Regions from separate parts of the Ruminococcus sp. NK3A76 genome, predicted to be linked through region 1. Evidence: riboswitches for the same ligand, from Rfam matches in the RefSeq annotation. Region 1 holds a riboswitch; the other holds the start of a gene.
What was found. Region 1 has a riboswitch for cyclic di-GMP ahead of CD05_RS0109665 (hypothetical protein). Riboswitches for the same ligand answer to the same signal wherever they lie in the genome.
Positions count from the first base shown of each region.

Region 2: another riboswitch for cyclic di-GMP. It lies ahead of CD05_RS0100965 (hypothetical protein); the one in region 1 lies ahead of CD05_RS0109665 (hypothetical protein).

Region 1 covers NZ_JMMA01000002.1:2,080,101-2,084,526, reverse strand. Annotated here, with positions in the region: gene CD05_RS0109685 (DEAD/DEAH box helicase family protein) at 1-765, shown strand, start outside; gene CD05_RS18175 (SLOG family protein) at 1,074-1,484, opposite strand; gene CD05_RS0109675 (ribbon-helix-helix protein, CopG family) at 1,576-1,776, shown strand; cyclic di-GMP riboswitch class I at 1,876-1,958, shown strand; gene CD05_RS0109665 (hypothetical protein) at 2,363-3,055, shown strand; gene CD05_RS0109660 (DUF4869 domain-containing protein) at 3,052-3,492, shown strand; gene CD05_RS0109655 (hypothetical protein) at 3,482-3,913, shown strand; gene CD05_RS0109650 (MATE family efflux transporter) at 3,994-4,426, opposite strand, start outside.
Region 2 covers NZ_JMMA01000002.1:169,410-173,835, reverse strand. Annotated here, with positions in the region: gene CD05_RS19320 (anti-sigma factor antagonist) at 1-703, opposite strand, end outside; gene CD05_RS0100970 (hypothetical protein) at 842-1,135, opposite strand; gene CD05_RS0100965 (hypothetical protein) at 1,219-1,989, opposite strand; cyclic di-GMP riboswitch class I at 2,277-2,360, opposite strand; gene CD05_RS0100955 (MBL fold metallo-hydrolase) at 2,555-3,370, opposite strand; gene CD05_RS0100950 (hypothetical protein) at 3,409-3,627, opposite strand; gene CD05_RS0100945 (acyltransferase family protein) at 3,730-4,347, shown strand.

The DNA.
Region 1 (4,426 bases):
GAGAGCCAGGGTGAGGCTGTGCCGAAATACAAAAAACTGTCCTCTCTCGATGATGAATATATGCGTAAGCTCCTTGCGAAACTCGCTCCTGAAGAAAAGATTGAACACTGCACAAAGTTGATTTGCCATGAGATCAACCGTGATAACGCTTTCAGCACCTCAGAGGTTGAGAATTATGTCCGCCGTATCATAGCGAACATGACCGAGGACAATCTGGCAGCACTTGAAACCTCTTATATCACTTATGCTACACGAATCAAGGAGAAGATAAAAACTCTGCGTGAAGCCTATATGCAAGAGCGTTTCTATGATCTTATCGAGCGTGACCGTGTATTCACCGATGCTACATATACTTTTCCTATGGTGATAACTCCGTCCGAATCCACGGATAAAGTACCGAAATCGCTGTATGAAGCAGAATGGGACAAGATGAATAACTTTGAACGCCGTACTCTTGATGTGATAGCAGGCTGTGAGGGCGTTCTGTGGTGGCATAGGATCATTGAGAAAAAAGGCTTTCATATCAATGGTTTTATCAACCATTACCCTGATTTTATTGTGATGATGAAATCAGGTAAAATCGTCCTTGTCGAAGCAAAGGGCGATGACCGTGACAACGGTGACAGCAGAACAAAACTGAAACTCGGACAAACTTGGGCGGCACAAGCAGGAAGAAAATTCAAGTATTTTATGACTTTCGATCAGAACTCTATCGAAGGAGCGTATAACCTTGAAGATTTTGCAGAGGTACTTAGAGATCTATAAAGCTAATTGGTAATGTACTTTGATATTTGGCTTTAAAGATATCTATAAACATAAAGGACGGCTCAAAACCGTCCTTTTTTTTATTATTTCTGTATATTAATTTCAATTTTTCTCGGAGTTTACCCTAATCTGCAAGGCTGAGGGCTTTCACCGATTATGTCGGGCAAATGCTTTTTAAACTCTATAAAGAGAACAACTTACTTCAAAATTCTCCATTCCTACAGTGTAGAAATCTACTACAGCGCAGTAATAAGGGACAAACTATTCTGATTCGTGCGATTAAAAATTTTAATCAACGTTATGTATGATTAAGCCACATTTTTTCGCATATCCAAACTTTTCGCCGCACCGCCCGTAATATGCCTTACAAAACAAACCGCCGCCGATGCTGTGCTTATCATATACTCATTTCTTTTTGGAATAGCAGCTCTGTGTGGGACATTTTCAAGACATTCGGGGAAAATCACCTCATCAAAAATTGACCTGTCATATATGTTATAATCAAGGTATGGAATAACAAGAATATTCTTTATATGAGGATATTTTCTTTTCAGTCCATAGACAGTTTTTGCCGATACTCTGTCAAAACCACCCATTCCACCCGACATAAAATCGGTGTATCCTTTATTTATCAGCTCTGTTATTTTTGCAGTCAGCTTTTCTGTGTCCAGTCCGGTAATATCGCTGTGGCCTATAAATACAACTGTTTTTTCTTTCATTTCATCACCCGTAACATATTATATAACATAGATTATAACATATATAATATCGGTTAGTCAAGTTATAATATATGTGTAGAGGTGATATACTATGGCTAAAAAGCTTGAAATTACAAAGCGCTCAAAGATAAAAGGCGACGATGGATACAAGGTGTTTTCCGTCAGGATAAAGGAGGAAACAGTCGAAAAGCTGGAGGCTCTTTCAGTAGAAACAAACCGCTCAAGAAACGAGCTTATAAACCTTATGCTTGAATTCGGCATTGACAATTGTGAGGTCAAGGAGTCGGAATGATCATATGTACAAATACGATATCTTCATTTTGTGCAAATGGTCAATTATTATAGTATGCACTTACCAATAATTGACACCCAAACTCATTTATGGTATAACAAACAAAATAGGCAAAATCATTGAAAAATGATGACGCAAAGCCAAAGGGTCTAAGCCGAAAGGTATGACAGCCGGTTGCCGAGGACGATGTGTTCTTGATATATTCGGATCATAAGGCAATGCGTCATGGGCGTGTTGCCTTGTTTTATATTGCAGAGGGAGTGATTATATGTTTAAGAGATTTATTTCATGTGCCGCGGCGCTTGCAATGGCGTTTGGTGCGGCGGCGTATCTGCCAGAGGGACCCGTCACTGATGGTATTGACAGAGGATAAAGATATGGCATTTATCGGTGCAATGGTGGATCTAGGAAAAAGGCTGGGGATAAAGTAACCATTATTTAGGATAAAACCAGATAGGCTATCCGCTGCCGAGGTATTATGGGACTTGCTTTTATAGCTGTTTTGTGATATAATACATTTGGTATATAGTCTATGTAAAGCGGATATGATCAATGTGATATGTTTAAGGCAAGTAGAAACAATAATATGAAATATTACGTTTGGTGCGAGGATCAAGGCTCCGGTTATCAGTTTTGGAAAGCTCTGTTTAGCTCGCTTTATCCCGACCACATCGTCGAGACCAAGAATAACAATTCAAAACTGAACAAAGCCGCAGAACAGATCAAGAATGACGGAAACATATACTACATACTTATAGATGACGCAGTAGACAATCCTGATGTGATGCGTGAAACAAAACGTTTATACAGGACTATTTCAGGCAAGAATAATGTAAGGAAGATAAGTATCCATTCTTTTGAATTTTCACTTCTTTCCTTTGAAATGCTGGAAAACTGGGTGTTTGCAGAGAACGACGATCTGAAAGACAAACGCCGTGATATGCTCGAAGCAAGAAGATCTTATATCAAGCTCATCACCGGCAGCGAGACTGCTGCGGAGCTGAATGATTTCAAAAACAAGTATAACTTTTCCGACAAAAAGAATACTGAAATGATAGCAGCAAAGATACTGTATGAAATAACGAGAAACACAGGCTTTGAAACCGATAAATCGCAGGTAGGTCATTGCTTTATAAACAACTGCTGTGAGTGGGCTGACAGACAGGCTGATGATATATGCGGTCTTAACATTAACAGGCTGACTTTGACCGAGAAAATGGAACAGATAATAGAGCATTCAGTTCTGCAAAATGCGTTTAAGGAGGCTGGAATAAAATGATAACTGTATATAAAAAGAAGCCCTCCAAGAATGGCATGGAGCTTGTGACGCTCAACGATATATATTTCAACAAACATACTGTCGAGCAGCTTGATGACAAGGCGGCTGAGATAATCGAAAATATAGATCAGTCAAAAATGCTCAGTAAATACACGATAAGTTCGAGGTTCAATGGTACTGTTCTGAATATCGACAAGCTCTCGACCGGCTGCAAGACTGCGTTGAACATCATGTACAATCCCGACAAGATATTCGATATTTGCGAATGCGGTGACAATGCACTCGATGTGATCTATGCGCTGCCGCAGGGTAATGTTTATTGCAGCTATCCGTTTGTTTCATTTGAAATGGATAAGGTCAATGTCTGCGACAAAAACGGCACGAAAGTAATAGATTCCTACGAGGCTTTGAAGGAGTGGTGGACAAATGAAGATTAAACCGATCGTGACCGATCATATTCAGACCAAGCACACTTCCTTTGAAGTCGATCTTCATCTCGGATCAAATGTGACATTCATCAGCGGAGATTCGGGAACGGGAAAATCTGCGTTGTATTCTTTTTTAGAGGAGTATGCCGCTGAGGACAAGAATGTACGGTGCTTTAACTATCTCGACCTGAATAAAAAAACATATAAGGGCTCGATAAAGCGATCCGAAGGCAAGCTGTTTGTGATAGACAATGCGGACATTCTGCTTGATGACAGTATGCGCAGCTATATTGCCTTTGACAGCAAGAATCAGTACATCATCATCGGCAGAAATCCTACCGGGCTGCAGCTTACGGTTGATGAGATATATGAATTAAAAAGCGAACGAACTGACTCCATAACACTGCTCACTTTAGCAAAGAGTTTTTGAGTTGGTGTATTAATGCCTGAAAGACACGAATACTAATATGATAAACCGCCGCTGAGTTTTTTGCTCAGCGGCGGTCTGTGTTATCTGTCCTTTGAGACGTCTTCCCTCTCCTTTGTCGTGATAAACCTGTACAGCAGCAAAAGCGACACCGTTATCATTACAGCTTCGGTAATCGGCTGGGCTTTTATCATACCGCCGAAGCCGAACAGCTTGTCGAGTATCAGCAGCAGCGGTATATAGAATATGAGCTGGCGCACAAGCGTTATGCAAAAGGCGTAGATAGGCTTGCCCATTGCCTGAAATGACATTCTGCACATCGACACCGTGCCGACAAAAGGCAGGATAAACATGATGTTTCTAAGCACTCTTGCGCCTATCCTGATGACCTCCTCCGACTCGGAGAACCACCCGATGAAAAACGGCGCAAACGCCCCGTAGATAAGCATAAGACACAGCTCTGTGCCAGTGACTATCATAACACCCGAACGCAGTATCGCTTTCATTCTCGGGTAA
Region 2 (4,426 bases), 1.9 Mb from region 1:
TTATCCTTTCAAGGTAGCCCAGAAACTGCTGCTTCGAGCTGTTGAGCCTGCCCTCAGGCACAGTTTGGCTGTTGACGAGCTTTAAAAACTGCGCATACTGCTTTGTTATCTCCACCACTCTGGAGGTGTCTTCTCTCAGCACGTCGTTGAGCGTCCTCGCATTAAGCAGCTCGAACACCGAGCCGTAGCTGTTGCCGACCTTGACGATATCATAGGATATCGCAGTAGGCACGCCTGCTATAAGCGCTGTTTTGGCAAGGCGCTTTTCATTCTGTATCATAGCAAGGCTGTCGGCCGATTCATAGACCTTGACCACCGTTTCATCATCTATCCTGTAAACAGTGCCGTAGAAGCCCTTGCCTATTATCTCGCAGCCGTCAACGCTTATCTCACGCTTTTTCTTTGACACCTCAAACAGCTCGGTAAAGCCGGTCGTTTCGAGTATGTCATATATCTGAGAAGATACGTTTATCATCTGCGGCGGCTCGTCTGAGAGCTTTCTCAGCTTCATGAGCACTCTTAAGCCTGCGCTTGATATATATTCAAGCTCTGACATATCAAGTATCAGCTTTGAAGCACCGCTCTGCGACACGGCCGCAAGCGCCTTCTCCTCGGCCTCTGCTGCGTTTGTAGTATCTATCCTGCCGCCTAAGCTGACAGTCAGTATCCCGTTATCAAGTGTGTGTGTTATTGTCATTCCCATAGCGATACCTCCATTTCATACCGGCTGCGAATCAAAAATGATAAGGGCAGCCTTTATCACTTTAATTATAGCAGAAACAGGGCATTTTGTCAATTGTACTTAACAATAAAATAACGCCGGGTTTTTCATCATTTTGACCTATTGGCAAGAATAAAAACTCCCCCTCACCGGCAATTGCAGCAAGGGGGGGAAAAAAGCTATTGCTCGCCTGCGACAAGGCTTGCGGCATCGTCCTGCGAGAGCGGGCAGCCCCGGCACAAACTCCCAATCTGTTGCCCCGAGCTCGTCCTTAACACGCTTTTCTATCATCTCGCCGTATTTGTTATTCACAGCAGCGATACAGATACTGCCATAGCCGCCGTCAGGTGTTTTTTCCACAGACACTATACAGGTAGGCGAATACATAGCATCGACAAACTTCTGGAGATCCATTCAAGCTACTTTCCGCAGCCATGCCCCGGGCGTTCACATTTTACCCGGAGGAGTTTGTTATCATATGTCACCTTCGCATCGCCTTACTGCCCACGGCTCATAAGCCCCATAAAGATGAGCCGCTCCCTGATGCCTGCCCTTGTACGGCGAAGCTCTGCCGAGATGTCATTAAGGCTCATGCCGCATTCATACATCACACGAAGGCTCTCAGTCTCGTCCTGCGTCCAGGGCTTGCCCCGGTTTTCATACTTGCTGCGCTTAAGTTCTTCCTTAAGGTCAGCCTCCTGTCGGCAGACCTCGGCTATGGCGGTGATATTATCAAAGACAAACTGCTGTGCGCTTTTGTTGTAGGTGACATACCTTATCACCCTGCCCGTCTCGTCTTCAAGCTCTGATTCGTATATGCCTATCTCACGGCCTGCATCTGTGGGCTTTGTTATTTTCCGTCCTGCGTCAGTTGTCTCCTCGCTCAGAAAGCCTGCATCAACAAGCCATGCGACGACGGCCGTTCTTGTGAGCTTGCGCATTCTTCCGCTGTCGATAAGCTCGTTTATATATGCTGCCAGCTTTGAGACTGATAGCGGCTGTACTGTCGGCTGCAGCGAGTCTATCTGCTCCTCAGTCAGCGAGAAATACTCCTTATCGGCACTGCGAAGGCGCACTGTCCTCTCTCTTTCAGCGCCTTCCTCGATAACACTTTCGAGCACGCCCGAGACATACGTCAGGCATTTTGATATACGCTGGTTTCTCACGATGTCTCCTTCCCTGACAGGCTGCCCGGTCAGAGGATCAACACCCATTGCAAGGCTGTCAAGATACATTTTTGCACGCTTCATTATTTCAAGCTCTGTCATATCGCTCACTCCTGCATCTGTTATACTATGCTGCTATTATACCACATTTTTGCGGCCGCTTCAAGCACCTGCAATACCACAAAAAGAAAATAGGGGCTTGACACATCCCGGTGCCAAGCCCTTATTCTATAGGGGTAGTAATATGAAAAATCGCTTTATCGGGATAAAGGAGGAAACCCTCAAGCATATCATGCTGTCTTTTCTGACGAAGCTAAAAACAAAAAAGACAACACGTCACAAATAAACGCATTGCCAACAATAATTGCCATATAACAGAAGCTCACGCCCCCGGCAACCGGCTGTCATACTCATACGAGGTTAGACCCTTGGCTTTGCGTCGCTGCCTTTCGGCAGGTTTGCCCATTTACTATACATAAATTATACCACTAAGGAGTCCGCTTGTCAATAGAAAGCGGCATTTATCACTAATTATTGGCACATTAGATAAATAAGGGGACTATATATTGTGTATGATGACATTGTTTCTCCCACCATTTGACATATCCCTGCTCCGTCCTGAATAATAAAGGCAACACCCGACAGGTATCTCCTGCCAGGTGATGTTTTATCTTCCCTTTATCTCTATCCTGTCAAGAATGCCCTGAACGCTTACGTTCTGATGTGTCAGATACATTCTCGCAACGTCCTGAATGAACACCCTATCCGCCCCGGTCTTTTGCTCTATATCCTCGGCAGTATATCCCTTGTCTACCATCTTGGTTATCCTTTTGACAAGTGCGTATGTATCCTTGCCGGAAAGTCCGGGCTTCTGAGCCGCCCGACTGTCAGGCTGTGCAGGCTTTGCATGGCCGTAGTAAACTGTCTTCGGCTCAAGTGCAAGCAGCGTGTTCCAGCTTTGCTCTATCTGCGTGCCCTTGTGCACCTCAAGCTCGTAGAGAGGGTTTAGATCACCCACAAACAGCGCACACTCACTTTTGAGCCATAGCGATATGCTGTCGTCGCTGTGGCCGGGGGTGTGTATCAGCTCGCCGTCGATGCCGAGCCCGCTAAGAAAGCTGCGGCTGGTATCAATTGTTATCACCCTCACTTTGCTGTCGTCTATCGGGATAAACTGTGTGTTGTTCTCCTTTTCAAATACATGGTCGCTGCTGTGCAAAAAGCCTTGCTGCACATCTGCGACTGCTATAGTCACGCCGCTGTCTGCTATCTGCTGCGCTATGCCCATATGGTCGGGGTGAAAGTGCGATATCAGCAGGCAGTCAATATCCTGCAGCCTCAGCTTTTTCTCGCCAAGCGCCCGGCAAAGCAAAGGGAAAGTCCCTGCCCAGCCTGTGTCAAAAAGCAGGCTGCCTTTCTTGCCGGTGATAAGATATGTGTTGGTGTTTGAATATTTAAGCTCTGTTATCGTTTTTGAGCGCATACGATGCACCTCCTTTTTCGGCTTGCCTTTACAGGTATTCAACAGCTCCCGGTCATAACAAGCTGCTCGTATTCCTCCGCTGTGACAGGCTTTACCAACTCGTCAGGGAACCCTACACACTCAAAGCCGAGTGCATAGGCCTTGTCGGTATCCTGTGGACTGTTTATCCTTACGACAGGTCCGCTGTCTATGCCAAGATAGCTGTCATACAGCGTACATTCCATTCCGTTATACATTACTGTTTTGTGTTTGTTCATAGCTGCACCTCGCTATCTTATTATACCACAAGGCCTGCAATCAGTCAATTGACTTTTAATAGCCTGTCTGATATAATAAGACCATGGGGGGTGAACCCGAAAATGCGAAAGCACTACATTGACAATATCAGGTGGAGCGCTATAAGCGTTCTTATAATATACCACGCAGCTATGGCATTCAACACATGGGGCGAGCCCAACTACATCACCCTGCATGGCAGCCGTGCCGTTATCAGCATAGTCGTTTTTCAAAGCCCTTTTCTTATGCCGCTGCTGTTTTTGCTGGCTGGGGTGAGCACTAAGTATTCATTATGCAGGAGGACGGCCGCCGAATACATAAAAGAGCGTGTCACAAAGCTGCTTATACCTCTTACTATCGGAACATTGATGATAATGCCGGTAATGACATACCTTGCCGACCGCTTCAACTGCGGATATAGCGGCTCGTTTGTCTTGCATTACAAAGTGTTCTTCACAAAGCTCACGGACATGACAGGTGCTGACGGTGGGTTTTCTGTCGGGCATCTATGGTTTCTGGCATATCTGTTTGTGATATCCTGCCTTTTCATTGCCACATCAGGGCTGCAAAAAAGGATAAACACAGCCGTCTTAAAAAGCAGCAGACACCCGACCGTGATGATACTGCTTGCCGGGTTGCCAATCATAGTATTCCACGAGCTGCTGTCTATCGGCGGCAAGAGCATACTTGAATACCTTTAGGCAACACCGCTGGGCCATTGTACGTCAGACACGCAGTCAAATTTTTCGTCAGATTGGCTAAATTTACCGCAGGAATACT